Regions from separate parts of the Pseudomonas sp. EA_105y_Pfl2_R69 genome, predicted to be linked through region 1. Evidence: riboswitches for the same ligand, from Rfam matches in the RefSeq annotation. Region 1 holds a riboswitch; each other region holds the start of a gene.

Region 1 (10,451 bases):
AGGCGCTGGGCGATATGGGCATCAATGTGGCGACCCGGGTGCCGTTGCAGATCGACCACAATCCGCACAACAAGAAGTACCTCGCGACCAAGGCCGGCAAGCTCGGGCATATGCTCGGCAGCCTGCACCAGGGCGAGGTCGAGGAGAGCCTGTGACCCGCAGCGAAGTGCGCCGCCGTCTGGCGCTGGCCTGGTGGCGGCAGCTGGCGCTGACCCTGGCACCGCTGTTCGTGCTCAACCTGCTGTTCGGCGCGGGCCAGCAAACCGGCGTGCTGACCATGCCGCTGTTTATCGCCGGGGTCGCCTCGATGTTTGTCAGCCTGCCGCTGTTCAGCGCCTACAAGCGCGCCCTGGTGGCCACTGAAAAAGCCCTCGACACCCCCGCCGAGCACGATGCCTGGCTTGAGCTGGCGCGCGTGCGGCGTACCGCCTTCCTCGGTGCCGGCCTGCCGGCCTGGATCGCCGCGTTTGCGGTGTTCGCCGGGCTGGAGGCGATTCCCCTGATCCTCCTGGTGCTGTCCAGCGTGGTGCTGCTGTATCTCTACCGCATACCTCGCCAACTCGGCTAACAGGTCGCTGCAGAACTACCTGCGTAGCCGATGCTGCGTTGAAACCGGTCTCGAAATGCTCATTTACAACAGTAAACTCCGCGTTCTCTACCGCTTTCGCCTTGCCTCGGCTGCCTCGGAAACGTTCTTAAGCGGCCTGCTAATGCGCGCCACCACTCTGTGCCTGATGCTGTTGCTGGCGTGCCCGGCCGCGGCGGTCGAACGGGTGGTCAGCCTGGCACCGTCCCTGACCGAAATCATGCTGGAATTGGAGGCGGGCGACTTGCTGGTCGGCCTGCTCGACGGCGGCGAGCGCCCGGCGGCGGTGGCGCAGCTGCCTTCGGTGGGCCGCTATGGCCAGCTTGAGCTGGAAAGCCTGCTCCAGCTGCAGCCCGATCTGGTACTGCTCTGGCCGGATAGCATCGGCAGCGCCCAGCGCCAGCAATTGCAGCGCCTGGGCATTGCCCTGTTGATCGCCGAACCGCGCAAACTGGCCGACCTGGCGGAGAACTTCGTCGAGATCGGCGCGCGCGTCGGCCGTGCCGAGCAGGGCCGGCGGCTGCAGCAACAGTTCAATACGGGGCTGGCCGCCTTGCGCCAGCGCTATCGGCGCGAGCAGCCGCTGGCGCTGTTCTACCAGATCTGGGATGTCCCGCTGTATACCATCGGCGGCCAGCAGATCATCAGCGACGCCCTGGGTGTCTGCGGGGCGGAGAATATCTTTGCCGAGCTTACCTTGCCTGCGCCGCAGGTCAGCGTGGAGGCGGTGCTTGAGCGCAATCCCGAGGTGATCCTGGCCGGTGTGCAGGGGCAGCTGGAGGCCTGGCGCAGCTGGCCGGGCGTCGCCGCGGTTGAGCGCGAACAGCTGTGGCTGGTGCCGGATGCCGGCCTGGAACGGCCGAGCTTTCAGATGCTGGGGGCGCTCGAGCGTCTGTGTGAGGTATTGAGCAAGGCGCACTGAGAAAAAGCCCCGCGTTACGGCGGGGCTTTTCTTGGGTTCAGTCTATTGAGCGCCTAGCTGACGGTTCAAAGCTGAGGCGTCCAGGTCACGGCAAACAGCGCGGTGCGGCCTTCGGTGTTGTAGCCGAAGCGTCCGTTGGCTGTGCTGTAGGTCGCCTCGGCATAGTCCTTGTCGAAGAGATTGTTCAGTTTCAGGTCGAAGGCCACTTCCTCGCTGGCTTGCCATTTGCCGCGCAGGTTGAGCAGGCCGTAACCACCCAACTCACGTGTGTTGTCGGCATCGTCATAGCGACCACTGACTGCGCGCCAGCTGGTACCCACGGCAAACTCACCGAACTGGCGATCCAGGTCCAGGCTCAGCGTGCGTTTGGCGCGGCGGGCGAGGGTGTGGCCCGTGTCGCGATCCCGCGGGTCGATCAGGGCGAGTGCCAGGTTGCCCTGCCAGCCGAACAGCTCTTGCTTGAGCGCGGCCTCGAAGCCATTTATGCGAGCGGTCTGGACGTTCTGCGGGATAAAGTTCTGGTCGAGAACAATCGCGTCCTGCAGATCGATGCGGTACAGCGATAGCTCCAGTGCGCCGGTTTCGCTGTAGCGGCTGCGCCATTGGGCTTCGTAGCTTTTGGACGTTTCCGGCTCGAGGTCCGGATTGGCGCTAGGGAAGCAAAAGCCGCTGAAACAGAAGTCCGGGTAGTACAGGTCGTTGAAGGTCGGTGCGCGGAAGCCTTCGCTGTAGGACAGGATCAGGTCATTGGCAGTGTTGAACGGTACCGTCAGCGCGGCGTTCCAGCTGTTCTCACTGCCGAACTGTTGGTTCTTGTCATGGCGCAGGCCCAGTTCGGTTGAGAAATGCTCGGCGCTGTAGCGGTGCTGAATAAATGCCGCCTGATTCCAGCGCGAGTCCTCAGTAAAGTTCTCGCTACCCGTCACTCGATCTTCATACCAATCGGCACCCAGCAGCAGCTGATGGCGCTCATTGAGGGTCAGGGTATTCACCCAGTTGACCGAGTCACGGTAGGTGTTGAAGCTGTAGAACGCGTCGGCGCTGGCGTGTGGCTGATCGTTGCCGGTATCACGCTTGTCTTCGCTGTGACCGATTTCCAGGCGACTGTTCCAGGCTTCGCCGAGGTTGGCGTCGATATAGCTGGACAGGCTGCTGAGCTGGAAGTCGGTGGTGGGCAGCGAGGTACTGAAGATGTCCTCGAACTCGGACTGGCCGCGCTGGTCGAGGGCGCTGAAGCCTATCTTCAGGTCGTCATTGAATTGGTGCGATACGTTCAGGCTCAGCGATTTATTGCGGTAGGCATCGTCATCGCCATTGGCACCGAAATTGTCGCGTGTGGCATCGATGCCCTGGGTTTCATCGAGTGCTGCACCCAGGTTGAAGCGGGTTTGCCCGTCGCCGCCGGACAGGCCAAGGCTACGCTCGAAGGTCTGGTTGCTGCCGACGCCAAGGCGAACGTAGGGCTTGAGTCCGTCGCCGCTGCCTTGACGGGTGAAAATCTGCACAACCCCGCCGATGGCATCCGAGCCATAGAGCGCCGAGCGTGCGCCACGCACCACTTCTACCCGCTCGATCTGCTCCGGGCTGAGAAATTCCAGGCTGCTGGTGCCGCTGGAGGCGGCGGAAATACGCTGGCCGTCTACCAGTACCAGGGTTTGTGCGGTCGAGGTGCCGCGCATAAACAGGCCGGTCTGGCTACCCGCGCCGCCGGTACGGCTGACGCTGACGCCTGGGACGCGCTCGAGTAGCTCCGCCACGCTGCGCACTTGCAGGCGCTCGATGTCCTTGCGGGTAAACAGCGTGGTTGCAGCCGTCGCCTGCCGGACCGATTCGGCTTGCCGCCCGGAGGTTACGATCAAGGGTTGCAACTCGAGTGAGTCGGCGTGGCTGCTGGCCTGATCGGCATGGGCCGCCAGCGGCAGCAGCGCCACAGCCAGGGCAAGACGGGACAATTTCATTGAAGAATCCTCAAAAGACAGAAAAACTTTCGAGGAGGGCAGGGACAAGCACCGGGCAGGGAGGCGTTAGCCAGCGCTTGACGGTGATGCCCTCCGCAACACCAGTCACTTCACGCCGAGGCAGGTCTCCGGGCTGCCGACTGCCTTTCTCACCTTCCCAGGCGAACCCAGTGGTCTTTGAGAAAGGCTGCGCTTGCGCGCTGTCGGTTACCGTTGCGGGGGCAGCGCAGGCCTTGCGGCTGTCGAGTCGACAGCGGCGCACCTGCTTCCCTTTTCACGCTGCTGGTTTGGCAGCGACCTCGGACAGATAAAACGTCGCGCACCTTAAGCCGGTGCGGAGGGTAAAGCAATGCGCTCTGACGGCTGGCTTGCTACTGATTGTCGCCTATCAGGTCGGCCAGGCGTTGGCGCACTGCCGCGTCGATGCCGGTAGCGTCCAGGCCGCACTCGGCGAGCATCTGGCTCGGCTTGGCGTGCTCGACGTAATAGTCCGGCAGGCCCAGCTGCAGCAGCGGCTTGAGGATATTCTCGCGGGCGAGGAACTCGCCGACCGCACTACCGGCACCGCCCATGATGCTGTTCTCTTCGATCGTGACCAGCAATTCGTGGTTGGCGGCCAGCTGGCGTACCAGGGGCTCGTCCAGGGGTTTGACAAAGCGCATATCCACGACCGTCGCATCCAGACTGTCACCGACCTTAAGCGCCTCACTCAGCTGTACGCCGAACACCAGCAGAGCCACTTGGCGGCCCTGACGGCGGACGATGCCCTTGCCGATTTCCAGTGGCTGCAGGCCCGGTTCGATAGTCGCGTTAGGGCCGCTGCCGCGCGGGTAGCGCACCGCCGCCGGGCCGTCGAACAGGTGGCCGGTGCTGAGCATGCGGCGCAGTTCGTTTTCATCGCTCGGGGTCATCACCAGCATGCCGGGGATGCAGCGCAGGTAGGACAGGTCGAAGCTACCGGCGTGGGTCGGGCCGTCTTCGCCGACCAGGCCGGCACGGTCGATGGCGAACAGCACATCAAGGTGCTGCACGGCCACGTCGTGAATCAGCTGGTCATAGGCGCGCTGCAGAAAGGTCGAATAGATCGCCACCACCGGTTTGGCACCGTCGCAGGCCATGCCGGCGGCGAGGGTCACGGCGTGCTGCTCGGCGATGGCGACGTCGAGATAGCGCTCGGGATAGCGCTCGCTAAAGGCCACCAGGTCCGAGCCTTCCTTCATCGCTGGGGTAATGCCGACCAGGCGCGGGTCCTGCGCGGCCATATCGCATAGCCACTGGCCGAATACGCTGGAGTATTTCGGCCCAGAGGCTTGTTTGGGTTGCGCTGCTGGCGCGTTGATCGCCTCCAGCTTGGTGATCGCGTGATAGCCAATCGGGTCGATCTCGGCCGGGGCGAAGCCCTTGCCCTTCTTGGTCACCACATGGAGGAATTGCGGGCCCTCCAGGTCACGCATATTGCGCAGGGTGGCGAGCAGGGTCGGCAGGTCGTGGCCGTCGATCGGGCCGATATAGTTCCAGCCCAGTTCCTCGAACAGGGTGCCGGGCACCAGCATGCCCTTGGCGTGTTCCTCGGTCTTGCGCGCAATCTCCCAGGCACCTGGCAGGCGCGAGAGGATTTTCTTGCTGCCCTCGCGCATGCTGGCGTAGGTGCGGCTGGAGAGGATCTTGGCCAGGTAGTTGGACAGGCCGCCAACGTTCTTCGAGATCGACATGTCGTTGTCGTTGAGGATCACCAGCATATTGGCGTTGACGTCGCTGGCGTGATTCAGGGCCTCGAAGGCCATGCCGGCGGTCAAGGCACCATCGCCGATCACGGCTACCGCCTTGCGCTTGCTGTTCTGCAGCTTGGCGGCGATGGCCATGCCTAACGCTGCGCTGATGCTGGTGCTGGAGTGGCCGACGCCAAAGGTGTCGTACGCGCTTTCCGAGCGGCGCGGGAAGGCGGCGATGCCGTCCTTCTGCCGCAGGCTGCCCATCTGTTCGCGGCGGCCGGTGAGAATCTTGTGCGGATAGGCCTGATGGCCGACATCCCAGACCAGACGGTCATCCGGGGTGTCGAAGACGTAATGCAGGGCCACGGTCAGCTCGATCACGCCGAGGCCCGCGCCGAAATGCCCGCCGGTCTGCCCAACCGTATACAGCAGGTACTGGCGCAACTCGTCGGCCAAGGTTTCCAGCTCGGCTTCGCCCAGGCGGCGTAGCTCGTCCGGCGTGTTGGCACGGTCTAGAAGGGGCGTCAGCGGGCGCTCACGGGGAATCTCGTGGAAGGTCGTCGGCATCAGGCAGATCGTTATAGGTATAAAAGATGCGGCAGTTTACCCGAAGCGCCAGAAACTGCCCAAACATGGTTCGGTCCGGCCGGCATCCTGCGGATTACCAGGTGTCAATTGAGCGCTTTTTGCCTTCACGCGCTGCCGGCCTGGGTGTGGCGTTGAGGCCACGGAGCAGCCAGGCGCGGGTTTCCACTGGGTCGATCACCGCATCGATCTCGAGAAAGCTGGCCATATTGATGCCCTTGCCGTTCTGGTAGGCCTTGGCCACCAGCTTGTCGAACAGCTGCTGGCGCGCGGCGGGTTCTTCGATGGCCGCCAGCTCCTTGGCAAAGCCCAGGCGCACCGCACCTTCCAGACCCATGGCACCAAACTCGGCGCTGGGCCAGGCGATGGTAAACAGCGGCGAGTGGAAGCTACCAGCGGCCATGGCCTGGGCACCGAGGCCGTAGCCCTTGCGCAGCACCACGGTAAAGAACGGCACGCTCAGGCTGGCGGCCGCGACGAACATGCGCGAGACATGGCGCACCGTGGCCTGTTTTTCCGCCTCCGGGCCGACCATAAAGCCGGGGGTGTCGCACAGCGACAGCAGCGGGATATCGAAGGCGTCGCACAGCTGCATAAAACGTGCGGCCTTGTCGCCGGCCAGCGCGTCGATGGCCCCGCCCAGGTGCGCGGGGTTATTGGCCAGCAGGCCGAACGGCTGGCCCTCGATGCGGATAAAGGCGGTGATCAGCCCCGGCGCGAACTGGCGGCGCAGTTCCAGCACCGAGTCGCGGTCGGCCAGGGTGTCGATCACCTGGCGGATGTCATACACCCGCATGCGGTTCTCCGGAATCAAGTGGCGCAGCTCGCGTTGGTCGGCGCAGTCCCAGTCGTTGAGTGCGCCCTGAAAGTAGCTCAGGTACTGCTTGGCCACTCGCACCGCCTCGGCCTCGTCGGCCACTTGCACATCGATCACCCCATTCGGCCCCTGCACGCTGACCGGACCGACCTGCTCCGGTTTGAAGCTGCCCAGGCCGCCGCCTTCGATCATCGCCGGGCCGGCCATACCGATAGTCGCGTTGTCGGTGGCGATAATTACATCGCAGCAGCCGAGCAGGGCGGCGTTACCGGCAAAGCAGCGCCCGGAGACTATGCCGACGGTCGGAACCAGTCCGGACAACCGCGCCATGCCGACAAAGGTATGGCAGTCCAGCCCGGCCACGCCGACGAAATCGCTATCGCCGGGGCGGCCGCCACCGCCTTCGGCGAATAGCACCAGGGGCAAGCGCCACTGGGCGGCGAGGCCGAGCATGCGGTCGGTCTTCTTGTGGTTGATCATCCCCTGGGTGCCGGCGAACACCGTGTAGTCGTAGGCGATGGCCAGGCAGCGCGCCGCCTGGCTGCCGAACACCTCGGCGTTGACTGTGCCGGTACCGGCCACCAGGCCGTCGGCCGGACTCTGTTCGATCAGCTCCTCCAGCGAGCGCCGACGCCGTTGCGCAGCAACCGCCAGTGCGCCGTACTCGCTGAAGCTGCCGTCATCCAGCAAGTCCGCCAGGTTCTCGCGCACCGTGCGCTGGCCGGTCTTGCGCCGTTTGGCCACGGCCTGAGGGCGGCGTTCGTCACGGGTGATGGTGTGGCGTTCGAGCACTTCGGCCAGGTCCGCGCGGATATGATCGAGGTCCAGGCTGTGTTCGCTCTGGCTGGCGACGGCGTCGACTTCGGCAGGCTCGATAAACAGCAGTGGCTGGCCTTCATTGAGCGCGCTGCCGACCTGCACGGCCAGTTGGCGAACGATGCCGCTGTGGCTGGCGGTGACTACAAACTCCATCTTCATCGCCTCCAGCACGGCGATGCTCTGGCCGACGGCAACCGCATCGCCTTCGGCCACTTCCAGGCTGACCACCACGCCGGTGCTGTGGGTCAGCAGCGGCAGGCAGCCTGGCGGTGCGTCCGCTACCGGCTCGGCGGTCTGGCTGACGGTCTGCGCAGCGGCAAAGAAGTGATGCGGATGGGCCTGAGTTTGCGCTGCCAGCAGCTCGCCTCGCTGGCTTTCGACAAAGCGGGTGGTCAGCTGGTAGCTCGCCACCTGGGGCAGGCGCAGCAGGTTCTGCAGCAGGTGCAGATTGCTCGCCACGCCTTCCAGGCGGAACTCGCACAGCCCGCGGTAGGCGCGGCGTAGGGCGCTGGGGTAGTCCGGCGCATGGGCGATCAGTTTGGCCAGCAGCGAGTCGTAGCTGGGGCTGACCGGGTAGCCGGCGTAGCCGTAGCCATCCACCCGCAGCCCTGGGCCGCTGGGCGGCTGGTAGGCGCTCAGGGTGCCGGCGGCCGGGCGGGTGCTGCCGTCGCTGCTCATGCTTTCCAGATTGATGCGCAGTTGCACGGCGCAGCCATTGAGCGGCGGCGCTTGTGTCAGGCCGAGTTGCTCCAGCGACTGGCCGGCGGCCAGTTTTAGCTGGGTGTGCAGCAGGTCGACGCCGGTGACCTGCTCGGTGACGGTGTGCTCGACCTGGATGCGCGGGTTGGCTTCCATAAAGTAGAAGCGCTCGGGCTGCTCGGCATCCAGCAGAAACTCGAAGGTGCCCAGGCCCTGGTACTGCACCGCGCCGGCCAGCTTGAGCGCGGCGGCGATCATGCGTTCGCGGGTGGCGGGCGGCAGGTCCGGGCTGGGGGCGATTTCCACCAGCTTCTGCTGGCGGCGCTGCAGGCTGCAGTCGCGTTCCCATAGATGGCTGACCGCACCGCTGGCGTCGCCCAGTACCTGAATCTCGATATGCCGAGCGCTGCGCACCAGCTGTTCGATATACAGCGCTCCGTTGCCAAAGGCGGCGAGGGCTTCCGACTGGCAGCGGGCAAAGGCTTCATCCAGTTCGGCCGCGGCAAAGACCGGGCGCATGCCACGGCCACCGCCACCGGCCAGGGCCTTGAGCATTACCGCGCCATGCACGGCGAGAAAGCCATGGGCCTCATCCAGGCTGATCGGCCGATTAATGCCCGCCACCAACGGCACGTTGCAGCGCTCGGCCAGCTCTCGCGCTGCGGCCTTGTCGCCAAACAGCTGCAGCACCTCGACGCTGGGGCCGACAAAGCACAGGCCGGCGGCCTGGCAGCGTCGCGCAAACTCGGCGTTTTCCGCGAGAAAGCCATAGCCCGGATGCACGGCGTCGCAGCCCTCGGCCTTGGCAATCTCGATCAGCTGATCCATATCCAGATAAGCCGCCACACCACGGCCATTCAGCGCTACGGCGCTATCGGCCTGGCGCAGGTGCAGGGAAGCGGCGTCGTCCTCGGCGTAGATGGCCACCGAGCGGATGCCCAGTTCACTGGCGGCGCGGGCGATACGGATGGCGATTTCGCCACGGTTGGCGATCAGCAGGGCGGCGAAGGGCGCAGTCGTAGCGGGCATGGTGGCTCCAGATTGTTATTCTGCAGCCATCTTAGGCGCTCGGCGGGCGAGGTAAACCAAGCCTCAGCGGGTAAGGGTTGGGCTATTGATATGGGTGATAAGGGGCGGAGTGATCGCGGGCGTGGACTAGGCGTCCCCGCCGCTCCTACAGGGGCGTGAATGGTTGTAGGAGCGGGCTTGCCCGCGATGGACATTTCGCTGGCTTAGCTGCGCCGTTCGACGATATAGCAGGCCAGTTCGCGCAGCGGCTCGGCGGCCGAGTCGAAGGGGCGCAGGGCATGCAGGGCCTGATCGCGCAGTTCCAGGGCATAGGCCTTGGCGGCGTCGAGGCCGAGCAGGGCCGGGTAGGTGGGTTTGTCGTGGGCCTGGTCCTTGCCCTGGGTCTTGCCCAGGGTGGCGGTGTCGCTTTCCACGTCGAGGATATCGTCCTGCACCTGGAAGGCCAGGCCGATGGCGCGGGCGTAGTTGTGCAGGGCTTTGAGGGCGTGCTCGTCGGCGCGTTCGCTGGCCAATGCGCCGAGCTGCACGCTGGCTTCGATCAATGCGCCGGTCTTGTGCCGGTGCATGATTTCCAGGGCGCTCTGGTCGAGCTGGCGGCCCACCGAGCCGAGGTCGATGGCCTGGCCGCCGACCATCCCGGCCGGACCGGCGGCGCGGGCCAGGGTGCTGACCATGCTCAGGCGCAGCTGGGTGTTCTGCGGGTTGCGCCGGGCGTCGGCCAGTACCTCGAAGGCCAGGGTCTGCAGGCCGTCGCCGGCGAGTATGGCGCAGGCCTCGTCGAAGGCCTTGTGGGTGGTCGGCTGGCCGCGGCGCAGGTCGTCGTCGTCCATCGCCGGCAGGTCGTCGTGGACCAGAGAATAGGCGTGGATCAGCTCCACCGCGCAGGCCGCGCCATCGGCCCGCTCGGGATCACCGCCGAGGGCTTCGCAGGCGGCGTACACCAAAAGCGGGCGGACCCGCTTGCCACCGTTGAACAGGCTGTAGCGCATGGCCTGGTAGAGCCTCGCCAGCTGTGGCTGCTCCTGGCCGAACAGGCTGTCCAGGGCGGCGTCGACACGGCTCTGGCAGTGCGCCTGGTAGGCCGCGATCATGCCTGTCGATCCGCGTCGAAGGGGGCTTCCTCCAGCGCGCCGTCGCGCTCCATCAGAATCTGCACTTTCTGTTCGGCCTGGGCCAGGGCGGCCTGGCAGTCGCGGGTCAGGCGTACGCCCTGCTCGAAGGCGGTCAGCGAGTCTTCCAGCGACAGCTCGCCGTTTTCCAGACGCTCGACCAGGTTCTGCAGATCGGTCAGGGATTGCTCGAAGTCGAGCGCGGCTTTTTTACG
Region 2 (10,451 bases), on a different contig from region 1:
GCACCCCGGAAAACGGCAGGTCCGCCTGGAAGGTCGCCAGGCCATGGGCCAGCGCGCCAAAGGTCTGGGCCATGGCCTGGCCGTCGATCACTGCCATGATCGGCACGCCAAAGCGCCGCGCCAGATCGGCCGCCGACGGCGTGCCATCGAACAGGCCCATCACCCCCTCGATCAGAATCAGGTCGGCCTCCCCCGCCGCCTGCCAGAGCAGGCGCCGGCTCTCCGCCTCGCCGACCATCCACAGGTCGAGCTGATACACCGGCGCGCCGCAGGCCTGGGCGAGCACCATAGGGTCGAGAAAATCCGGTCCGCACTTGAACACCCGTACGCGCTTGCCCTGACGTGCATGCAGCCGCGCCAGGGCTGCGGTGACCGTGGTTTTGCCTTGGCCGGACGCCGGTGCGGCGATCAGCAATGCCGGGCAGTGGCGCAGGCCAGGTACAGGCTCGCTCACCGCCGGGCCTCGTGACGCGACGCTAGCCCCGCGGCGCGAACGCCGGTATAGAGCAGCGCCGCCAGGCCGACATAGAGCGCCAGGCTGGCCAGGTAACGCGGGTAGTAAACGCCGATACGCTCGGCCAGCAGCGCCAGGCTCGGCTCCGGGTAACGCCCGGAGAAATACAGAAAACCGCCGCCGGAAAACAGGTAGCAAACCAGGGCGGCGATCATCACCGTCGCCATCAGCAGTGCCAGGCTGCTCAGATTATCGCGCTGCCAACCGGCATACAGCCGCCCGCCCAGCCACAGCGAGCCGTAGGCCGGCAGCAGCATCCAGTAAGCCGGCGACAGGCACCAGTCGCTGATGCCCGACCACTGCACCGCCGCGAAGTCGAGCAGCGAGGCCTCGATAAACAGCGCCGGAAATACCCAGCGCGGTCGCAGCAATACGCCGGCAAGAAAGAACACCGCCCAGGACGCGCTGGGCAGATTGACCGTCGCGAAATGTTGACCACGGGTCATGGCCATCAGCAGCGCCAGGGTCAGACCAATCGCCAACTGAGCGCGGGGGGAAAGCTTGAGCATCGGGATTTCCTCTCGGCTCGATCAAAGCGCCTGGTAGCGCACAGTGAAATAAACCGCCTGGCCGGGCTGGTTGAAGCCCTCGGCGGTCTGGTAATCGGCATCCAGCAGGTTGGCCACCCGCGTTTGCAGACGCCACTCACGGTTCAGGCGGTATTCGCCGCGCAGGTCGAGGGTGGCGAAGCCGGCCAGTTCGCGCTGGTTCTCCAGGTCGTCGTAGGTGGAGTTCTGCGCATGCAGACTGGCACCGACGCTGAAGGCACCGATGGCACGGTCAATATCCAGGTTGAACAGCTGGCTCGGCCGCCGATTGAGCTCCTTGCCGTAATAGGGAATGCCGGTGCGACTGGCGCGCTGCGAGCGATTTTCCGCGTCCATCAGCGTGTAGTTGGCGTTCCATTGCCAACCAAGCAGTTCGCTGCCGATCAGCAATTCGAGGCCGCGAATACGCGCCTGGTCGACGCCCTGGGCCTGGCTGATGCCGTTGACCCGCACCGTGGCGATCAGGTTATCGATCTCGGTGCGGTAGGCGTTCACCGCCCAATGGCCCCAGGCGTGCTTCCCGGCAAGGCCGAGTTCCAGGCTCTGCGACTCCTCGGCTTGCAAGTCCGGGTTACCGAAGCCGGGGTAATACAGCTGGTTGAAGGTCGGTGCCTTGAATGCTGTGCCGTAGCTGGCAGTCAGCCGTAGCGCCTCGTTCAGGGCATAGCCCCAGGCGATATTGCCGGTGTCGTGGCGGCCGAACTGCTCGTTGTCGTCACGGCGCAGGGACAGTTGCCAGTCATGGCGTTCGTACTCGCCGAGGTACTGGGCGAATGCGCCCTTGTTGTCACGATTTTCCATGGCATAGGCGACAGTACCGTTGACCTCATCCCGCTGATAATCGCCCCCCAGGGTCAGGCTGTGGCCGTCGGCCAGGCGCAGATCGTTCTGCCAGCTCAGGCTGTCGCGGCGACTGTCGAAACGCGAGTTGAAGTCGCCGTCCTGATAATGGTCGGCCTTGTCTTCGCCGCGCCCGGCCTGCAGTGTGACAAGCCAGGGCTCCAGCGGGGCAAAACGCGCCCGCCCGCCGACCACGCTCTGCACCCCATCGGAGTTGGCGGAAAAGCCAGAGGTGCGCATGCTGTTGACCTGGTCGTAGTCGCTGTGGGACTTGCTGCGCAGCAGATTGCCATCCAGCTCCAGGCCGTTGTCGAAGCGATAGCCGCCGCTCAGCGTCCCGGATAGGCTGCGAAAGCCGTCGGCATCGTTTTCATAACCGCTGGCACCGACCTGCTTGACGTTGATGCCGTCAGTATCCAGGCCGCTGAGGCCGAGGCTGTACCAGCCCTGCTGACCGCCTCCGGTCACTCCGGCGCTGCCGCTGTAACTGTCATGGGTGCCGTAGCCGGCGGAGAAGAACGGCTTGGCCCCCTCGCCGTCGCCCTTGCGGGTGAAGATCTGAATCACCCCGCCGATGGCTTCCGAGCCATACAGGCTGGAGCGCGGCCCGCGCACCACCTCGACCCGCTCGATCAGCTCCAGAGGCAGGTCCTGCAGGGCCGCGCCGCCGGAAGACACCGAACCGACCCGCAGGCCGTCGATCAGCACCAGCACATGGTTGGAATTGCTGCCGCGCATATACAGCGCAGTGTTCTTGCCTGGGCCGCCATTGTTGGACAAGGACACCCCCGGCACTTTCTTCAGCAGCTCGGGCAGGGACGCCGCCTGGCTCTGCTCGATCTGGGCGCGGTCGAATACCGTGACCGCCGCCAGACTCTCCTGGACGGTTTGCGCGGTACGGGTGGCGGTCACCAGTTGATCTTGCAACTCGGTGGGACTGGCGGCATGGGCCAGGGGAAAACAACCCATGGCGCACAGCAGCGCCATCGGCTTCAACAGGGTCTTACTCATCGCGTCGTATGCTCCGTCGCACTCACCCGGGCGACCAAGGCTGGGAAAGGCATACGGAGAACGAAGACGCACAAGCGCCGCAGAGGCGACAGCCCATACGCCAGACAACGCCCTCCGCGATGCCATGGACTGCAGCAGGCCGGTCTCCGGGCTTACGAGCGGCGAACTGAGGGTTCAGATCGCGACCAGACGCACCTTCCCATGCGAGGAGCCTGTCGGGCTTGACCGTTCGTAGCGAGGGAAAGTCCGGTTCGAGTCAGTTTTGTTGATCTTTCGAGGCGAATAGCTAGCTATTTAACGAGAAAGAGCGGCAAAAATGGCCGAATCCGAATTTTCCGCAGCAGAACAGTGTTAAGTCCGACAGGCTCCTAGAGCACAGTGGCTGAAAAGCGCTGGTTTGACTCGTCTACCGTTGCGGGGGCAGCGTCGGAATTGCTGGCGTGAAGCGCAGCGCACCGACTTCCCTGTTTCACCCCTGGCACGCCGAGGCCTGTTCACGAACGCGTAGCGGATCGTGGGCAGGCCCTCTGCGTGGGGGCACCTGTTGCAAGCCGCGCAGGGTAGAGACCCGTGGCGTGGACGTCAACGGATAAGGACCGCGTCCGGCCAAACCGGGTCTAAGCTTTCAGCTCTTGCCCGTACAGGAGAACCCCCATGAAATACTCAGGCAGCTGCCACTGCGGCCAGGTGGCCTTCGAGGTGGAAGGCCAGCTCGACGCGGCGCTGGCATGCAATTGCTCGATCTGTCAGCGCAAGGGCGCGCTGCTGTGGTTCGTCCCCCACGATCGACTGACGCTGCTCACACCGCAAAGCCAGATGGCCACCTACTGCTTCAACAAGCATGTGATTCAGCACCATTTCTGCCCGACCTGCGGCATCCATCCCTTCGGCGAAGGCCGCGACCCAGAAGGCAAGCGCGTGGCGGCGATCAATATCCGTTGCCTGGAAGGCATCGACCTGGATGCCGTGCCCGTCAGTCACTTCGATGGACGAGCGCTCTAGGCCATAAGAAGGAGGAAGGCTGCCCAATCGCCCCGCGCTTGAATGCAGCGGGCCTAACGCCGCAGGGGCTTGCACGGTATAGCCGTCAGCGCTTGCGGCACAGACTCAGGCCGTCGCCCAGCGGCAGCAGCGACAGGTCGATGCGCGGATCATCGTGCAGCACCAGGTTGAGCGCCTGGATCGCCCGGGTGTCGGCGCTCTCGGGGTTGACCTCAAGTACGCGCCCGCTCCACAGGGTGTTGTCGAACAGGATCAGGCCTCCCGGTCGCAGCAGCCCCAGGGCCTGCTCGAAATAGGCCGGGTAGTTGGCCTTGTCGGCATCGATAAAGATCAGGTCGACCTGCCCCGCCAGGCCCTCGCCTTCCAGCGCGGCCAGGGTTTCCAGGGCCGGGGCCAGGCGCTGTTCGATACGTTCGGCCAGGCCGGCCTCACGCCAGTAGCGCTCGGCGGTGGCGTTGTAGTCGCCGGGGATATCGCAGCAGATCAACCGACCATCCTCAGCCATGGCCTGGGCCATGCAGAGGGCGCTGTAACCGGTAAAGGTGCCGACCTCGACAATCAGCCGCGCGCCAGTCAACTGCACCAGCAAGGCCATAAACTGACCCTGTTCAGGAGCAATCTGCCAACGCGCCATACTCAACTGCGCGGTTTCCTCGCGCAGGCGCTTGAGCAGTGGTGTTTCACGCAGGGACACATCCAGCAGATATTGATACAGGGCGGAATCGAGATTGAGTGTCTGGTTGGTCATGCCAACTCCCTCTGCAAATGACCGCTGTCAGGGGTTGCGTGCCAGTTCACCGCTGAACACGCGCTTGGCATCCAGGTAGGTGCGCTGCCAGTAACTATTGCTCAGGCTGTCCAGGCGCACGGTTCCGCCGCTGGAGGGCGCGTGAACGAAGCGGCCGTCGCCGACATAAATGCCGGCATGGCTGACCTGGCGACCGCCATTGGTGGCGAAGAACAGCAGGTCGCCGCTTTGCAGGCGGTCGCGACTGACAACCGGGGCGCGCATGCCGATCAGCTCGCGGGTCGAACGCGGCAGGCTGATACCGGCGGCATCACGGTAGACGTAACCGATCAGACCGCTGCAATCGAAGCCGCCCGCCGGGCTATTGCCACCATAGCGGTAAGGGGTGCCGACCAGGCCCAGGGCGCGGAACAGCACATCCTCGGCTCCGCCCTGCTGGCTGCCGTGGGGGACATGAATCTGCGCTTGCACTGCCGGGGTAGGCGCACGTGCCGCACAGGCGCTGAGCAGCAGGGCGAGGGCAAACAGGGCGAGACGGGCGATAACGGTCATGGACGAACGATCCTGAGCCGGGATGCGCCCTACTCTGCCGGCTTGCACACCCTAGTGCAAGCTTTAGCTTTACTCGGCAGGTCGTTGAAAACTATCGACATGAGCCCTGGCGAAGGCTGCCGAGCACTTTCGGCAGCCCAGAACCGGCTCAGGGGTGGCGCGCGACCGACTCACTCGGGGCCAAAGCCAGGGCCCGCTTGGCCTCGAGAAAGGTGCGGTTCCAGTAGCGATCTTCCAGGCTGTCGACCCGCACGCCGCCGCTGCGACTGCTGCTGGAGTGGATAAACTGGTTATCCCCCATATAGATACCGGCATGGCTGACCCGGCCACGGCCGTTGGTGCTGAAGAACAGCAGGTCGCCCGGCTCCAGCTCTTCGCGCTCGACCAGCGGCGCATCGATATTGATCATTTCGCGGGTCGAACGCGGCAATTGCATGCCCAGCTCTTCCTTGAACAGGTAGCCGATAAAGCCGCTGCAATCGAAACCCGACTTCACCGTGCTGCCGCCGTAACGATAGCGGGTACCCACCAGGGTCAAGCCATGGGTCAGGATGCTGTCGGCCAACTGGGGCAGTTCGTAGGGTTTGTCGGCGGCGAAGTCCGCAAGTTCATCCTGCTCATCGGCAATGGCGGTCGCAGGCTTGGCGGAATGGGTCTGCTGCTGGGAAACCGCGTTGGCTGCAGGCGGTTGTGGCGTATGGTTGGCACAGGCGGCCAGAACCAGGGTCAGTGCGAGAGGCACGAGGGGTGCGAGGCGTTTGAGCATGGGCACGACCGTGTCGATAAATTCTATAAGGGCGCGACTATGCCTTCTATGGCATCGATTTGCAAATTCTATGGCTCTAAATGTGACTCAGCAGTTTCGGCAAAACATCTAACGCCCGCCCTGCCAGATGGACCTCCACCAGGGCGCTCAAGTCAGTGCGACTCGGGTTGATTTCGACGCTCAGACCACCAGCCTGACGGGTGCGCAGCACGGGTTCGACGATATAGGGAAAGCTGGCGCTGGTACCGACGCTGAGCACCACCTCGAAGCCCTGGCGCAACTCGGCGTAAAGGCGGGCGATGGCCGGCTCCGGTAGCATTTCCTCGAACAGCGCCACCGGCGGGCGCAGAACCCCGCCACACTGCCGGCACCTGGGCGGTAGCGGCCGGTTCAGGTGTTCGGCCAGTTCGGGGTCGACAGCCCCGCAGGACTGGCAATACAGCGGGGCCAGCTCGCCATGGATCTCGATCACCCGTTCCATCGGACTGCCGGCGGCGCGGTGATAGCCATCGATATTCTGGGTCAGCAGCCAGCAGCCGGGCTTTCTGCGCTGCAGTTCGGCGATGGCATGGTGCCCGGCGTTGGCCTGGGCACCCAGGCAGGCCTTGCCCAGTTCGGCCAGGTATTTCCAGCACAATGCCGGATCGCGCTGCAGCATGGGCCCGGACAGCGCCGCCTCGATGGGCAGGCCTTCGGCGGTATGGCCGTTGTACAGGCCGCCCAGGCCGCGGTAGGTGGGCAGGCCGGAATCAGCTGAAAGCCCGGCACCTGTGATAATCAGGATGCGCTCGGCCGCTGCGATGGCCTGGGCGACACGGGCAATGACCTCGTCCATCTCAAGCGCTCCCACGTAGGGTGGACGACGCTCTTGTCGTCCACCGGCACATCAACAGGTGGATGGAGAAAGCGCCATCCACCCTACCTGTTCAATGATTGACCGTATAGGCCAGCATCATCGACAGCTGGCACAGCGGCCGGCCGCTCTGCGCCTGCCACTGATTGAACGCGGCCTGTACCGCGGCGCGGTCTCGCTGACTGGTGGGCGGTTTGTCGATTATCTGCTGCGCCTTGAGCGCGGCGACCAGGTCGTCGCTGGGGACAAAGGTGTCCTTGCCGACCATGCGCAGAAAACGCGGCGCGGACAGACCGCCGAGCTGGCTGCCGTGCTTGGCCAGGTACTTCCACAGGCCGACGATATCGCTCACCGGCCAGTCGGCGATCAGCGCGCCGAAGCTGCCCTTTTCCTGGCGCACATCGAGGACAAATTGGGCATTGCGCGGCACGCTCTTGAGCTTGCCCAGATGGCGGATGATGCGCGCGTCCTGCATCAGGTTTTCCAGACGCTCGCCGCCCATCAGCACGACCTTTTCCGGATCGAAGCCGAAGAACACCTCTTCAAAAGCCGGCCACTTGGCATCCACCAGGCTGTGTTTAAGCCCGGCGCGGAAGATCCGCAGGCTGAGCACCGACAGGTAACGGTCGTCGCTGATCGCACGCAACTCCTCGGCGCTGAGCGGCTGCGGCAGGCGCGCCTCCAGCTCGGCGGCCGAGCCGAAACGGTTCAGGCAGTACTCGTTAAGCCATTTGTAGTCGCGCATCGCCCCTCGCCTGTGCTTGTCTCTTGCAGCTTGCCGGTGCCCTTACAAATTCATCACATCGACAAAGCGCGGGGTGGCGCTGTCGTCGATCTTCAGGCTCTTGAAGTCGAACAGGTTGCGGTCGGCCAGTTGCGATGGCACCACGTTCTGCAGCGCGCGGAACATGATTTCGGTGCGCCCCGGCGACTTGCGCTCCCACTCCTGCAGCATCTCCTTGACCACCTGGCGCTGCAGGTTTTCCTGCGAGCCGCAGAGGTTGCACGGAATGATCGGGAATTCCTTGAGCTGGCTGTAGGCCTCGATATCGTTCTCGCTGCAGTAGGCCAGCGGGCGAATCACCACGTTGCGCCCATCGTCGGCGCGCAGCTTGGGCGGCATGGCCTTGAGGGTGCCGCCGTAGAACATATTGAGGAAGAAGGTTTCCAGAATGTCATCGCGGTGGTGACCCAACGCCATCTTGGTCGCCCCGATCTCGTCGGCGAAGGTGTACAGGGTGCCGCGACGCAGGCGCGAGCACAGCGAGCAGGTGGTCTTGCCCTCCGGGATCTTTTCCTTGACCACCGAATAGGTGTCCTTCTCGACGATGTGGTACGGCACGCCGATGGATTCCAGGTAGGCCGGCAGCACATGCTCGGGGAAGCCCGGCTGCTTCTGGTCCATGTTCACCGCGACTATCTCGAACTTGATCGGCGCGACCTTCTGCAGGTGCAGCAGCACGTCGAGCATGGTGTAGCTGTCCTTGCCGCCGGACAGGCAGACCATGACCTTGTCGCCATCCTCGATCATATTGAAGTCGGCAATGGCTTCACCGGCCTGGCGACGCAGGCGTTTTTGCAGTTTGTTCTGGTTGACCGAGAGGGTGCCCATGATGCGCTGGAATCCGGAAGCTTACGAAAGTGCGGCATTTTACGCAGAAAGCACGGTGCGCCCTACCCCGCAGTTGTTGAAATGCTAGGCTCGGCCGATGAACGATGATCTCGACCCCAGCCTCGACCTCTGCGAACACGTCCACCAACTGCTGCTGGCCGCCCCGGCCGGCCTGGGCGAGTACCAGCTGATCCAGCAGTTGAAAGAGCGCCACTGCAGCCATATCCCCCACCTGCCGCTGACCGACAAGCTGGTGCTGTTTCGCACGCACTTTCTGCTGTTCAACGCCCTCTACCGCCTGCGCGACCGGCTATGGGCCGAGCGCACCGGCTTTGTGCGCATCGATCCGCTGCATATCCAGTTGCTGCCCTATCAACCCGGGCGCGTCGAACTCGCCGAGCATGACCCCTTGCGCGACTACTACCTGGATCTCGAGCAACTGCGCGAGACCGACGAGCGCGACGTGGAGAAGCTCCTGGCTAGTTTCTGGACCCGCATGCAGGGCGGCGAGGAAAAACGCGCGGCGCTGGAGCTGTTCGAACTGGACGACGCCCCGCAAGCGCTCAGCCTCGCCATTATCAAGCGCCGCTATCGCCAGTTGGTCAGCCAGCACCACCCCGACCGTGGCGGCAGCACCGCCCGCCTGCAATCGATCAACAAGGCCATGGAAATCCTGGAACGCTATTACGGGAAGCTTTGAGAGTCCGATTTGCTCTAAGCAGCCCCTCCTCCCGCGCCGATCGCTGCCTATACTGCGACATACGGTCGCATAGGTTCGGCCGCGTACCCGGTGGCGCTGCACACGCGCGCCGGGCACCGCGCTGGGGGGCGACCGGATAATAAGAGGAGGTGTCTGGCATGATCCATCACGTTTGGGGGCTCTTCACCCATCCCGATCAGGAATGGCAGGAAATCCGTGGCGAAGAAGAAACCATCAGCCACATGTATCTCACCCATGTATTGATTCTCGCGGCGATTCCCGCGATCTCGGCCTATATCGGCACTACCCAGGTTGGCTGGTCAATTGGTGACCGAGCACCGGTGATGCTGACCGAAGCAAGCGCACTGCAGATGACCATCATGACCTACCTGGCGATGCTCGCCGGGATTGCGGTGATGGGGGCCTTTATCCACTGGATGGCACGTACCTACGACGCCAGCCCCAACCTGACCCAGTGCGTGGTGTTCGCCGCCTACACCGCCACCCCGCTGTTTATCGGCGGACTGGCAGCACTCTATCCGCACCTGTGGCTGGCAATGGTGGTGGGCACGGCAGCCATCTGTTACACCGTGTATCTGCTGTATGTCGGCATACCGACCTTTATGGGCATACCCGATGACGAAGGCTTTATGTTCTCCAGTTCGGTACTGGCGGTAGGCCTGGTAGTGCTGGTGGCGATGATTGCCGCCTCGGTGATCCTCTGGGGCTTCGGGGTTGGCCCGATCTACACCAGTTAGCGCTGTGTGAGGCAACAGACGAAACCACCGCCAGGTGGTTTCGTCGTTTCAGGGCTGTGCTCGACCCGCACCTTGGGCATAATCGCCTGCCCGCCCCTGACAACCGCCGTCCATGCCCGAACAACTGCTCAGCCACGTCGAACGCTGCTACCTGCAGGCCGAAGCCTTTTTCAAGCAACCCTTTGCCCGCGCCGAAGTGAGCTTCAAGCTACGTGGTCAGAAGGCCGGCGTCGCCCATCTGACGGAGAACAAGCTGCGCTTCAACCCGCAGCTGTACCGGGAAAACCGCGAAGACTTCCTCAGGCAGACGGTACCCCATGAGGTCGCTCACCTAATCGCCCATCAGCTGTTTGGCCTGAAGATCCAGCCCCATGGCGAGGAATGGCAGCTGATCATGCGCGGCGTCTACGAGCTGCCACCCAATCGCTGCCACAGCTATGCCGTGCAACGCCGGGCGGTCAGCCGCTATATCTACAGCTGCAGCTGTCCCCAGGGCGAATTCCCCTTCTCGGCGCAGCGCCATGCCATGGTGGCCAAAGGTCGCCGC
Region 3 (10,451 bases), on a different contig from region 1:
GAGAATATGCCGCAGCAGCGTGGTCTTACCGCTTCCGAGAAAGCCGGTGACGATAGTGACGGGGATTTTGGCCAACATGGGACTGCTCCAATTGATATGAAATGAGCCGCGCGTAGAGGGTGTTTACAAACGTAGCGAGCGATGGTCAGGCAAGGCGAAATCAGCCGAAAAAGCGGAGTGTACGAGTTGTACATGAGCATTTTGAGGCTGAGTTCAACGCCGCATGACCGAGCGTAGTAGTTTGTAAACATCCTCTTATTCGAGCGGCGGAATGCGTGCGACAAACTTGCCTTTGATGCCGGCCGGCCAGGTACGAAACGGCACCTGACCGGTGTCCGACTGCTGATACTTGCGGCTGTAATCGAGCAGCGCCTCGGCCGCCTCGCGCTCGGGCTGAAAGTCGCCGAGCACATAGGCGATCTTGCCGGGCGCTTGCAGCACGGCGGTGCAGTGCCGCTGGCAGGCCATCAGGCAGCGCGTGCGCTTGATCGTCAGGGGCGGCGCGCCGGCGGCCAATTGCGCCTGCAACAGCCCCTCGACCTCGGCGGCGAACAATTCGCCCTTGCGCGTGGCGCTGGGCATGTCGGCATCCTGGCCGCAGGTTTCGCAGAGCAGCAGCGTGGTGGTCATGGTTGCTCCTGAAATTTGAAGTCTTGAGGTTGCGCGCCCTGAGATTGCGGGGTTTGCGGGCGGCAGGCCCAGGGCAGTACGAAGCGCTGCTCCTGGTGCTCGCCGAGCATCGCCTGGACTTGGTAGACCTGCTGCAGGTTCTTTGGCGTCAGCACCTGGCGGGTGGTGCCGCACTCGACCACCCGGCCCTGGTCGAGCAGCAGGATGCGGTCGCAGAAGCGGCTGGCCAGCGTCAGGTCATGCAGCACTACCAGCGCCGCCTTGCCCTGGGCGCATTGCTCGCGCAGCAGTTGCATCACGTTCAATTGGTGGAAGGGATCGAGCGCCGCCACCGGTTCGTCCGCCAGCAACAGCGGGCTGCCGACCGCCAGGGCGCGGGCCAGCCGCGCGCGGGCGCGCTCGCCGCCGGACAGCTGATCGAAACGCCGCTGCGCCAGTTCGCCCAGACGCATCTGCGCCAGGGCCTGATCGATAGCCGCCTGGTCGTCGCTGCGCAGGCGCTGCGTAAGGCCCCAGTTGCCGCGGTGCGGCAGGCGGCCGAGGGCGACATAGTCGCGCAGGTGCAGCGGCCAACTGCTCTGGTCGCCCTGACCCAGGTACGCGCAGCGCAGGGCGCGCTCGCGCGGCGACAGGCTGCTCAGCAGCTCGCCATCCAGGCGAATCTCGCCCTGATACGGCAGCAAGTGAGCCAGGGCCTTGAGCAAGCTGCTCTTGCCGGCACCGTTGGGCCCGATCAGGCCGAGCAGTTCGCCGGCGCGCAGGTCCAGCGAGACCCGCTCGACCAGACGGCGGCCGTCGATTTCGACGCAGACTTCATTCAGGCTCAGCATGGCGATGCCAGTCGCTGGCGCAGCACCAGCAGCAGAAAGAACGGCGCGCCGATCATCGCCGTGACCACGCCGAGCATCAGCTCCTGCTCGCCGCTGACCAGGCGCAGCAGGATATCCGCCGCCAGCAGCAACACCGCGCCGCCGAGGGCGCTGCTCAGCAGCAGGCGCGAGGGATGGTAGGCGACCCACTTGCGCAGCAGGTGCGGCACCACCAGGCCGATAAAGCCGATAGCCCCGGTCACCGCGACGCTGGCACCGACGCACAAGGCGGTGCCGACGATGATCTGCACGCGCAGGCGCGGCAGGTTGACGCCGAGGCTGCTGGCCTCGTCTTCGCCGAGGGTCAGGGCATCGAGTTGCGGGCCGCAGGCGAACAGCAACAACAGGCCGGCGGCGATAAACGGCAGGCACAGGCGGATATCGGCGAAGCTGCGGTCGCTCAGCGAGCCCATCAGCCACAGCACGATGTCCTGCACGTCGGTGGGATTGGGTGCCAGGTTGATCGCCAGCGAGGTCAGCGCCGCGGCCAGCGACGACAGCGCAACGCCGCAGAGAATCAGGGTCAGGTTGCTCGCGCTGCGCCGGGCGATGGCATAGAGCACCAGGGTGGTCAGGGCCGCGCAGCCCATCGCCGACAGCGGCACCAGCCAGGCGCTCAACCCGCTCAGGCCGTAATACAGGCAGAGCACCGCGCCCAGGCTGGCGCTGGAGCTGACCCCGAGCAATCCCGGTTCGGCCAGCGGGTTGCGCAGCAAGCCTTGCAGCGCCGCGCCAGCCGCGCCGAGCGACATGCCGACAAGGATCGCCAGCAACACCCGCGGCAAACGGATCTCGTTGACGATGACCTGCTGCTGCACCCGCACATCGGCCAGGTCCGCACCGGTCGCCGCCGAGGACAGCAGCGCGCGGCCGATATCGCCGAGGGCCAGCGGCACCGAACCGATGCTTAGCGACAGCAGCAACAGCGTTAGCAAGGCCAGCATCAGCAGCAGATTGAGCAGGCTCGGGGCAATCCGACTCATGGCTGCGCCTCGCTAGCAGGCTGTTGAAAAACTACCTGCATTGCCGATGCGTCGTTAAAAACAGGCTCGGAATGCTCATTTACAACCCGTAAACTCCGCTTCCTCGCCTGTTTTTGCCTAGCCTCGGCTGCCTCGCCTACGTTTTTCAACGGCCTGCTGGCCAGGCTCAGGGCATCCAGCTGCGCGGCCAGCTCTTCGGCGGCGTGGATCAACTGCCAGTCGCTGCAGCCCCAACGGTTACCGCTGATGCTCAGCACCGGACGCGTGGCCATCAGCTGTTGCAGGCGCTGATGGCGTGAATAGGCGGATTTAGCGTAGCCGTTGTCGATCAGCATATCGGCGCTGACGAAGACGTCCGGCGGGCTGTCGACCAGGTCTTCGAGGGCATAGCGGCTCCAGCCGGAACGGCCGAGGCTGGCCAGGTGATTGCGCAAGCCCACCGCCTGGAACACCGTATCGACATAGGTATTGGCCCCGGCGCTGCCGCCGTTGGCGCGCAGATAAAGCGCGCTGAGCGGCCGCGGGCGCTGCTGCAAACGCGCCAGGCGGGCCTGCACATCGGCAACCAGTTCGTTGCCGGCGGCCTCACGGCCGATCTGCCCGGCGACCCAATTGGTGCTGTCGAATATCTGCGGCCAGGTGGTCGGGTAAGGCACCACCAGCGTCTTGATGCCGTGACGCTTGAGCAATTCGGCCTGGTTATGCGCCTGCCAGCGCCGCGAGGCGAGGACGATATCCGGGTGCAGGGCGATGATTTCTTCCGCCGTGGCGTCGTTGGCTGGAAACTCCCGGGCCTGTTCGGCCATCGAGGAAATCCGCGGGTCCTGGCTCTTGCGCGACACCGAGAGCAGCTGCGCGGGCGCGGCCAGGCTCAACGCCAGCATATCGGCGCAGAGATTGGTCGAGACCACGGTCGGCAAGGCCGCGGCCCCGGCCCCGGCCAGCGGGGCACACAGCAGCAACAGCAGCGGCAGGACGCGCACGCGGGGCATCAAAAATCGATGCCGGCCTGGGCTTTGACGCCGGCGTTGTAGGCGTGTTTGACGTCGCGAATTTCGCTGACCGTATCGGCCAGTTCGATCAGCTCGGGCTTGGCCGCACGGCCGGTGACGATCACGCTCTGGCCGGCCGGCCGGGCGCGGATCGTCTCGATCACCATGTCCGCATCCAGGTAGTTGTACTTGAGCATGTAGGTCAGCTCATCGAGCAGCACCAGGTTCAGACTGGGGTCCGCGAGCATGCGTGCGGCATGCACCCAGGCCTCGTCCGCGGCGGCCTTGTCGGCGTCCCAGTTCTGCGTGTCCCAGGTAAAACCGGTGGCCATGGCGTGGTAGGCGACCTGCGCGGCGTTCTGCCGCAGATAGGTGACCTCGCCGGAGGCCTGGGTGCCCTTGATAAATTGCACCACGCCGACCTGATGGCCATAGCCCAGGGCGCGATACAGGGTGCCGAAGGCCGAGGTGGTCTTGCCTTTGCCGTTGCCGGTGATCAGCACGACTATGCCGCGCTCTTCCTGGGCTCTTTCGATCCCGGCATCGACCACGGCTTTCTTGCGCTGCATGCGCTCGGCATGGCGCTGTTTTTTCTCATCATCGATCATGGGTCGCACTCCGCAGCCGCATAAAAACCATCGCGCAGGGCGACGGATCGAGCGCAACCGCGGGGAGCTGGCGCGATGCACAGGCATCGAACCCTTGATGACGACTACTGAGGGAAGACCGCCCGAAACGCGGGCATGCAACAGCACCGGCAACCACCCACACCCCGGGGTACGCACCTTGTTTCGATCAGGCCGGTCTTCTGGCTCACCTTCATCCGAAGTCCGCGCCTTCCCGGGCGGTTGGCCCAGTGGCGTGTGGCGGCTTCGTCAGGTTCTACAGCAGCGGGGGCTGCGCCGGAATACTCAAGGGATTACTCCCAGAGGTCACCGGACTTCCCGTTTCAGCCCGTAGCGCGATTGCGCACGGGGCACCTGTTCGTTGGCCGGCAGGGTAGCGCAGTCGGCACCTTCCGGCAATTCGCCGCGGTTGACGGACTTCGCGCATCATGGTCAGCTAGCGGGCTGTTTCAGGTGTCTCGCGTCATGGCGCGAGGTGAAACGGGAAGCCGGTGGGTTCGATCCGCAAGGTCGAGCGAGTCCGGCGCTGCCCCCGCAACGGTAAGCGTACGCAAGGTCGTCATCGCCACTGTGTCCTAGGACATGGGAAGGCCGACCTCCACTGTCCAACCGACAGTCGTCGCAAGCCCGGAGACCGGCCTGAAACCTGTTTGGCAACCCGCGGTGGGCGGGGCGCGCCGAAATCGGGTTCGTTCCGCTGTCCGCGCTCGCCCGCTTTTGTGCTGCTTCCCTTCCTCGCGTGGCCGTTTTTCGACTCCCAGGAAGGTTCAAACATGTCCACCAGCACGCTGTCCGCCAGCCCCGCGCTTGCCCTGCCCCTGTCCCAACGCCTGATCCTCGCCATCGGCAGCTGCCTGCTCGGTGCCGCGCTGATCTTCTGCGCCGGCTTCGCGCCGATGGAAGTCCTGCATAACGCTGCCCACGACGCCCGCCACAGCGCCGCTTTCCCCTGCCACTGAGGATTCGACAATGATCAAGCGAATCGCTCAAACCGCAGGTTTTGCGGGGCTGCTGGCCGCGCTACTGCTGACCCTGATGCAGAGCCTATGGGTCACACCGTTGATTCTCGAGGCGGAAACCTATGAAAGCGCCGAGCCGGTAGCCGAACACAGCCATGCCGCCAATGCGGCCCATGATCATCATCATGACGCGGACGCCTGGGCACCCCAGGATGGCGCACAGCGCACCCTGTTCACCGGACTGAGCAATCTGGTGGTGGCGGTAGGCTTCGCCCTGATGCTCGCCGGCCTCTACAGCCTGCGCGCGCCGGGCCGTACCTGGCAGGGACTGCTCTGGGGCCTGGCAGGTTTTGCCACCTTCAGCCTGGCACCGGCTATCGGCCTGCCGCCGGAACTGCCGGGCACCGCCGCAGCCGAGCTGACGTTGCGCCAATACTGGTGGGTCGGCACGGCCGCCAGCACCGCCGCAGGTCTGGCCCTGCTGGCGTTCGGCGGGCAGTGGTGGCTGCGCGTCCTCGGCCTGCTGTTGCTGCCCCTGCCCTACCTGGTCGGTGCACCGCAGCCCGAAGTGCATGAAAGCCTGGTCCCGACAGCCCTGAGCCAGCACTTTATCTTTACCTCGCTGCTGGTCAATGCGCTGTTCTGGGCCGCTCTCGGCCTGATCAGCGCCTGGCTGTTCAGCCGTGGGCAACAGGCGAGCTGAACAGGCCGGTGAGCGCTTTCTGTAGCACGGATGCAATACGGGAAGATGTAAAGCCCCGCACATCACCGCCGGATTTCATCCGGGCTACGGGGTTCAGCGCACGGTAACCGACGCAGGCCATACAGGCTTGCGTCGACCTTGCCGCGGTTGTCGACTATGGCGATTTCGCCGCCCAGTTCACGCAGGCGCGTGTTGATATCGCTGGCGTACAACTGCTTGAGCCACAGCCGATAAGCCATGCCCTGCCCCGCATCCAAATAACGGTGCAGTTCGGCCAGGCCGAACGTCCAATGGCCCGGCTCACAGCTGAAGCCTTGGGCGCGCAGTTGTTCCAGCACCTGCGCATCGCCGCGCAGCACCGCTTGGCAACAATCGAGAAACCTCTGCAACAGATCGCTCATGGACCTTTACTTGATCTTCTCGGCGATCCAGATGGTATGCCGGGTGCCTTTGTTGCCGTGGGCGTAGACCTGCACTTCCTCGACCTTGAAACCGGCCTTGCGCACCTTGTCGGAGAACTGCCGGTCGGCGCTGGCCGACCATACCGCGAGCACGCCTTTGGGCCGTAGCGCCTGGTGGCAATGCTGCAACCCCTGCGCCGAATACAGCCAGCTATTGCGCTTCTGGGTCAGCCCCTCGGGGCCGTTGTCGACATCCAGCATAATCGCGTCGTAGCGCTGCCCGGCGTTCTTCAGGCAGTTGGCCACATCGTCCTGAATTACCCGGGTACGCGGGTCGAGCAGCGGATAACCGGCCTTCGCGCCCAGCGGGCCGCGATTCCACTCCACCACCCCGGGCACCAGTTCGGCGACCTCGACCTCGGCGGTCTTGCCGAGGTTCTGCAAGGCCGCCGCCAGGGTGAAACCCATGCCCAGACCGCCGATCAGCACCCGTGAATCCGGCCGCCCGGCGACCTTCTTGCAGGGAATCGCCGCCAGGGCGTCTTCCGAGCCGTGCATGCGGGTGTTCATCAACTGACCGCCATCGCCGCCGGCGATCTTGATCACAAAATCCTCGCCATATTCGAACAGGCAAAGCGCTCCCGAACCATCGGGAATCGGGGCGGTGTCGAGCAATACAAAGCGCTTCATGGCGGTCTCGTCGGGCAGTGGAGGCGATCGGGTAGCGCACGATACAGCAGTCGCGCCTCAGCCCCCAGTCAGCATATGCCCGACGATACCGAGCATGAAGCCCAGCAACGCACCGAGCGACGGTGCCCAATGCTTGTTCAGCTTGGCCTGCGGGGCGATATCCTGGAACACCGAATAGAGAATGCCGCCAGCGGCGAACAGCATCACCGCGGCAACCACTTGTGGCGAATCATCCAACCATAAATAACCGGATACGCCCGCGAGCGGTCCAAGCAATGCCGCTGCCGCGAACAGCATCAGGAGACGTTTGCGGCTGTAGCTGCTGGCGCGATGTATCTCGCGGTAGGCATTGAAGCCCTCCGGCAGGTTCTGCAGCGCCATCAGAATGGCCAACAACATCGCGCCCTTGCCGCCATGGGCAAACGCCGCGCCCAGGGCCAGGGACTCGGGAATAAAGTCGCTCAACATCGCGGCCATCTGGCTGGCGGCGGTTCTGCTCCGAGCCAGAAGGATATCCAGCCCCATAAAGGCCACGCCGCCAGCACAGAACCACAGAGCGGCCGCCGTCGGCTCGAAGCGCACGATCGCTTGCGGCACCAGCACCAGTGCCACGGCGGCCAACAGCGCACCTCCACCGAAAGCGACCACCCCGTGGCGCAGCTCATTCTCCAACCAGCGCGGACGGATACGTTCGACGCTGGCAAAAGCCGCGCCGAGGGGCATGGCCATACCGGCCAACAGGGTATACGCCACCACCATCCATAGAGAATCCACGGTCACCTCACCTGCCAGTCGGGGGCTATCAATATCCCCCATTGCGCCGCCAACTCAAGCGCAGGTTCCATCGATGCAGATTGATAACGACATCGAGTGCCAAGCCATGGCAACTTCGGGCCAATGCCGATTATGCTCTGAGCCTTGCAAACCTAGGCGGGTCAAGGCAAGCACCGCCCACGTAGAACCTTTTTCAAAGGACGCACGCCATGCCCCTCGCCCAACTGATCACCGCCGCGCAGCTACAGCAACGCTTGCAGCGGCCCGACCTGCTGATTCTCGATTGCCGCTTCGCCCTCGATGACCCGGCCTATGGCCAGCGCAGCTACGGCGAAGGGCATATCCCCGGCGCGCAGTTCGCCGATCTGGAACGCGACCTCTCCGGCCCCATCCATAAGGGTGTAACCGGCCGCCATCCCCTGCCGGATGCCGCGCAACTGCTGCAGCGCCTGCGCGACTGGGGCCTCAATGAAACTAGCGAGGTGGTGCTGTACGACGACGGCCCCGGTGCCTTTGCTGCCCGCGCCTGGTGGCTGCTGGCCTGGCTGGGCAAGCGCGAAGGCGTGTACCTGCTCGACGGCGGCTTGAAGGCCTGGCGCGAAGCCGGTGGTGAGCTGAGCCAGGAGCTGACAACACCGGCACCCGGCGATTTTGCCGGCAAGTCCGACGCCAGCTTACTGATCGATGCGCACCAGCTGCTGCAAGGTTTACCCGACCCGCGCTTGACCCTGCTCGACGCCCGCGCCCTGCCTCGGTTCAAGGGCGAGGTGGAACCCCTCGACCCGGTCGCCGGGCATATTCCCGGAGCCCAGTGCGCGGTGTTTACCGACAACCTGGACAGCGACGGCTATTTCCTCGGCAGCGCGAAACTGCGCCAGCGCTTTGCCGCGCAACTGGGCGAGCGCCCGGCCAGTGGCCTGGTGGCCTACTGCGGTTCGGGCGTGACCGCCTGCCACAACCTGTTCGCCCTGTGCCTGGCCGGCTATCCCCTGGCGACGCTGTATGCCGGCTCCTGGAGCGAATGGATCACCGACCCCGACCGCCCGGTGGCCACCGGCGACTGAAGCCAGGCCGGGGGGCTAAGCACCAATTGGAATATCGGTCATAACCGAAAGCTGAAAACAATTTAAAAACAGCCCTTTACAGCGCAAAGGTCGCACTAAACTTCAACACAAGCGGCTAACCCCGCTTCCGGTGGGGCCTTTATCAAAACAAGCAGACGCTGCCAGCGCCCCGGCCCCATCGGCGACCTGTCGCGAGGGCTATATGGGAATTGCCGCCTGCGAGTTCAGTCAGTACGTCATTCGGCCCACCTTGATCTACCTGGGCCGCCACTCCGCCACCGCCGAAGCCCTGCTCCTGGGAGCCGCCGCCAGCCAATCCGGGCTGGGCGCGGGACTCGATGACAAGCACGGCCACGGCCTCTACCGCATCGCCGCCCTGCGCCACCAGCAGCTCTGGGACCAGCACCTGGCCCGCGACCCGGACCTGGCCAGCAAGATCAGGGGGCTGGCCAGCCAGCATGCCTTTCTCGCCGCCCCGCACCTGGAACTGACCGTCAACCTGCGCTATGCCACGGCAATTGCCTGGATGCTGATCGAGACGGACGCCTGCGAGCTGCCCGCCGCCGACGATCTGCTCGGCATGGCCCAGATCTGGCAACGGGTATTCAGACCCCAGGGCCGGCCGCGGGACTTTATCGCCGCCTGGCAGCGCTATATCGGCCGCGTCAGCCAGGTGGCCTGAGGTCGAGGCAACGAGCATTATTGTCCGACAATTTCACTGCATTTAGCAGAAAATGGCCGCACTTTAAAGGCTTTTAACCGCTCTATCCCGGGAACTCAAAGGCTTGGCAAGGGTCATGGAAGGTTGCTAGTTTCCGCCCCCCGCTAAACCCTAGGAGTCCTCCGTGACCAGAAGAGTCGTCAAGACCTGCCTGTCCCTTGCCCTTGCCTCTGCCGCCAGCCATGGCCTTGCCAGTGGTTTTGCCATCAACGAACAAAGCGTCAGCAGCATGGGCACCGCCTTCGCCGGCCGCTCCTCCTCGGCCGATGACGCCAGCACCGTATTCGGCAACCCGGCCGGCATGGCGCGCATCAAGCGCGAACAGATCAGCGGCGGCATTGCCCTGATCCACGCGAAAACCGATATCGACAACGCCAGCGGCTCCACCCCTGGCAGCAATGACGGCGACATGGTGCCGTTTATCGGCGCGCCCATGGGTTATTACGTCAAACCGCTGGACGACAACTGGAGCTTCGGCCTGGGTCTGTATGTGCCGTTTGGCCTGGTGACCGATTACGAACGCAACTTCCAGGGCCGCTATCACGGCGACCGCAGTGAAGTGCGGGTGATTACCCTGCAGCCGACCCTGAGCTATCGCGTCAACGAGCACCTGTCGATCGGCTTCGGCCCGACCCTCAACCGCATCGACGGCGAGTTGACCTCGGCCGTCAACAACCCGATTCCCGGCGCGGGTGACGGCAAGGTCGAAATCAAGGGCGATGACACGGCGCTGGGCTACAACCTCGGCGTGCTGTTTGAAATCACCCCACAGACGCGTTTCGGCCTGACCTACCACTCCAAGGTGGATTACCGCCTCAAGGGCGACACCACAGTGTCCGGCCCGGGCTTCGTGTTCGGTTCATCGGCCGGCAGCTACGACGCTTCGCTGGAGCTGACCACCCCGGAATCGGTGGATTTGTCCGTGACCCACGAGTTGAATGCCGACTGGACCCTGTACGCCGGCAGCACCTGGACCCGCTGGAGCCGCCTGGAAGAAATCCGCGCCGACAACAAAGGCGTAGGGGGCTTGCTGGGCGGG

Evidence for each region. Region 1 has a riboswitch for cobalamin ahead of AACY13_RS09685 (TonB-dependent receptor domain-containing protein). Riboswitches for the same ligand answer to the same signal wherever they lie in the genome.
Region 2: linked by a shared signal. The riboswitch ahead of btuB (TonB-dependent vitamin B12 receptor) and the one ahead of AACY13_RS09685 (TonB-dependent receptor domain-containing protein) in region 1 are both predicted to bind cobalamin.
Region 3: linked by a shared signal. The riboswitch ahead of cobO (cob(I)yrinic acid a,c-diamide adenosyltransferase) and the one ahead of AACY13_RS09685 (TonB-dependent receptor domain-containing protein) in region 1 are both predicted to bind cobalamin.

Annotation. Positions count from the first base shown of each region.
Region 1 is NZ_CAXAOO010000003.1:68,228-78,678, forward strand. Features, by position in the region: gene ribA (GTP cyclohydrolase II) at 1-155, shown strand, start outside; gene AACY13_RS09675 (MFS transporter) at 152-568, shown strand; gene AACY13_RS09680 (helical backbone metal receptor) at 711-1,508, shown strand; gene AACY13_RS09685 (TonB-dependent receptor domain-containing protein) at 1,574-3,466, opposite strand; cobalamin riboswitch at 3,569-3,783, opposite strand; gene dxs (1-deoxy-D-xylulose-5-phosphate synthase) at 3,838-5,745, opposite strand; gene AACY13_RS09695 (carboxyl transferase domain-containing protein) at 5,840-9,127, opposite strand; gene ispA ((2E,6E)-farnesyl diphosphate synthase) at 9,331-10,218, opposite strand; gene AACY13_RS09705 (exodeoxyribonuclease VII small subunit) at 10,215-10,451, opposite strand, start outside.
Region 2 is NZ_CAXAOO010000009.1:131,444-141,894, reverse strand. Features, by position in the region: gene AACY13_RS21080 (cobyrinate a,c-diamide synthase) at 1-433, opposite strand, end outside; gene AACY13_RS21075 (hypothetical protein) at 451-1,023, opposite strand; gene btuB (TonB-dependent vitamin B12 receptor) at 1,045-2,913, opposite strand; cobalamin riboswitch at 3,034-3,422, opposite strand; gene AACY13_RS21065 (GFA family protein) at 3,568-3,915, shown strand; gene AACY13_RS21060 (O-methyltransferase) at 4,001-4,663, opposite strand; gene AACY13_RS21055 (C40 family peptidase) at 4,691-5,215, opposite strand; gene AACY13_RS21050 (C40 family peptidase) at 5,364-5,981, opposite strand; gene AACY13_RS21045 (NAD-dependent deacylase) at 6,058-6,816, opposite strand; gene AACY13_RS21040 (DNA-3-methyladenine glycosylase I) at 6,908-7,579, opposite strand; gene ttcA (tRNA 2-thiocytidine(32) synthetase TtcA) at 7,622-8,446, opposite strand; gene AACY13_RS21030 (DNA-J related domain-containing protein) at 8,544-9,146, shown strand; gene AACY13_RS21025 (Yip1 family protein) at 9,305-9,904, shown strand; gene AACY13_RS21020 (SprT family zinc-dependent metalloprotease) at 10,017-10,451, shown strand, end outside.
Region 3 is NZ_CAXAOO010000009.1:157,836-168,286, reverse strand. Features, by position in the region: gene cobW (cobalamin biosynthesis protein CobW) at 1-78, opposite strand, end outside; gene AACY13_RS21225 (DUF1636 domain-containing protein) at 256-630, opposite strand; gene AACY13_RS21220 (ABC transporter ATP-binding protein) at 627-1,460, opposite strand; gene AACY13_RS21215 (FecCD family ABC transporter permease) at 1,454-2,482, opposite strand; gene AACY13_RS21210 (ABC transporter substrate-binding protein) at 2,479-3,474, opposite strand; gene cobO (cob(I)yrinic acid a,c-diamide adenosyltransferase) at 3,474-4,082, opposite strand; cobalamin riboswitch at 4,256-4,473, opposite strand; cobalamin riboswitch at 4,535-4,757, shown strand; gene AACY13_RS21200 (CbtB domain-containing protein) at 4,874-5,059, shown strand; gene AACY13_RS21195 (CbtA family protein) at 5,070-5,762, shown strand; gene AACY13_RS21190 (hypothetical protein) at 5,825-6,163, opposite strand; gene AACY13_RS21185 (spermidine synthase) at 6,170-6,853, opposite strand; gene AACY13_RS21180 (ZIP family metal transporter) at 6,911-7,627, opposite strand; gene AACY13_RS21175 (sulfurtransferase) at 7,837-8,691, shown strand; gene AACY13_RS21170 (hypothetical protein) at 8,894-9,373, shown strand; gene AACY13_RS21165 (OmpP1/FadL family transporter) at 9,537-10,451, shown strand, end outside.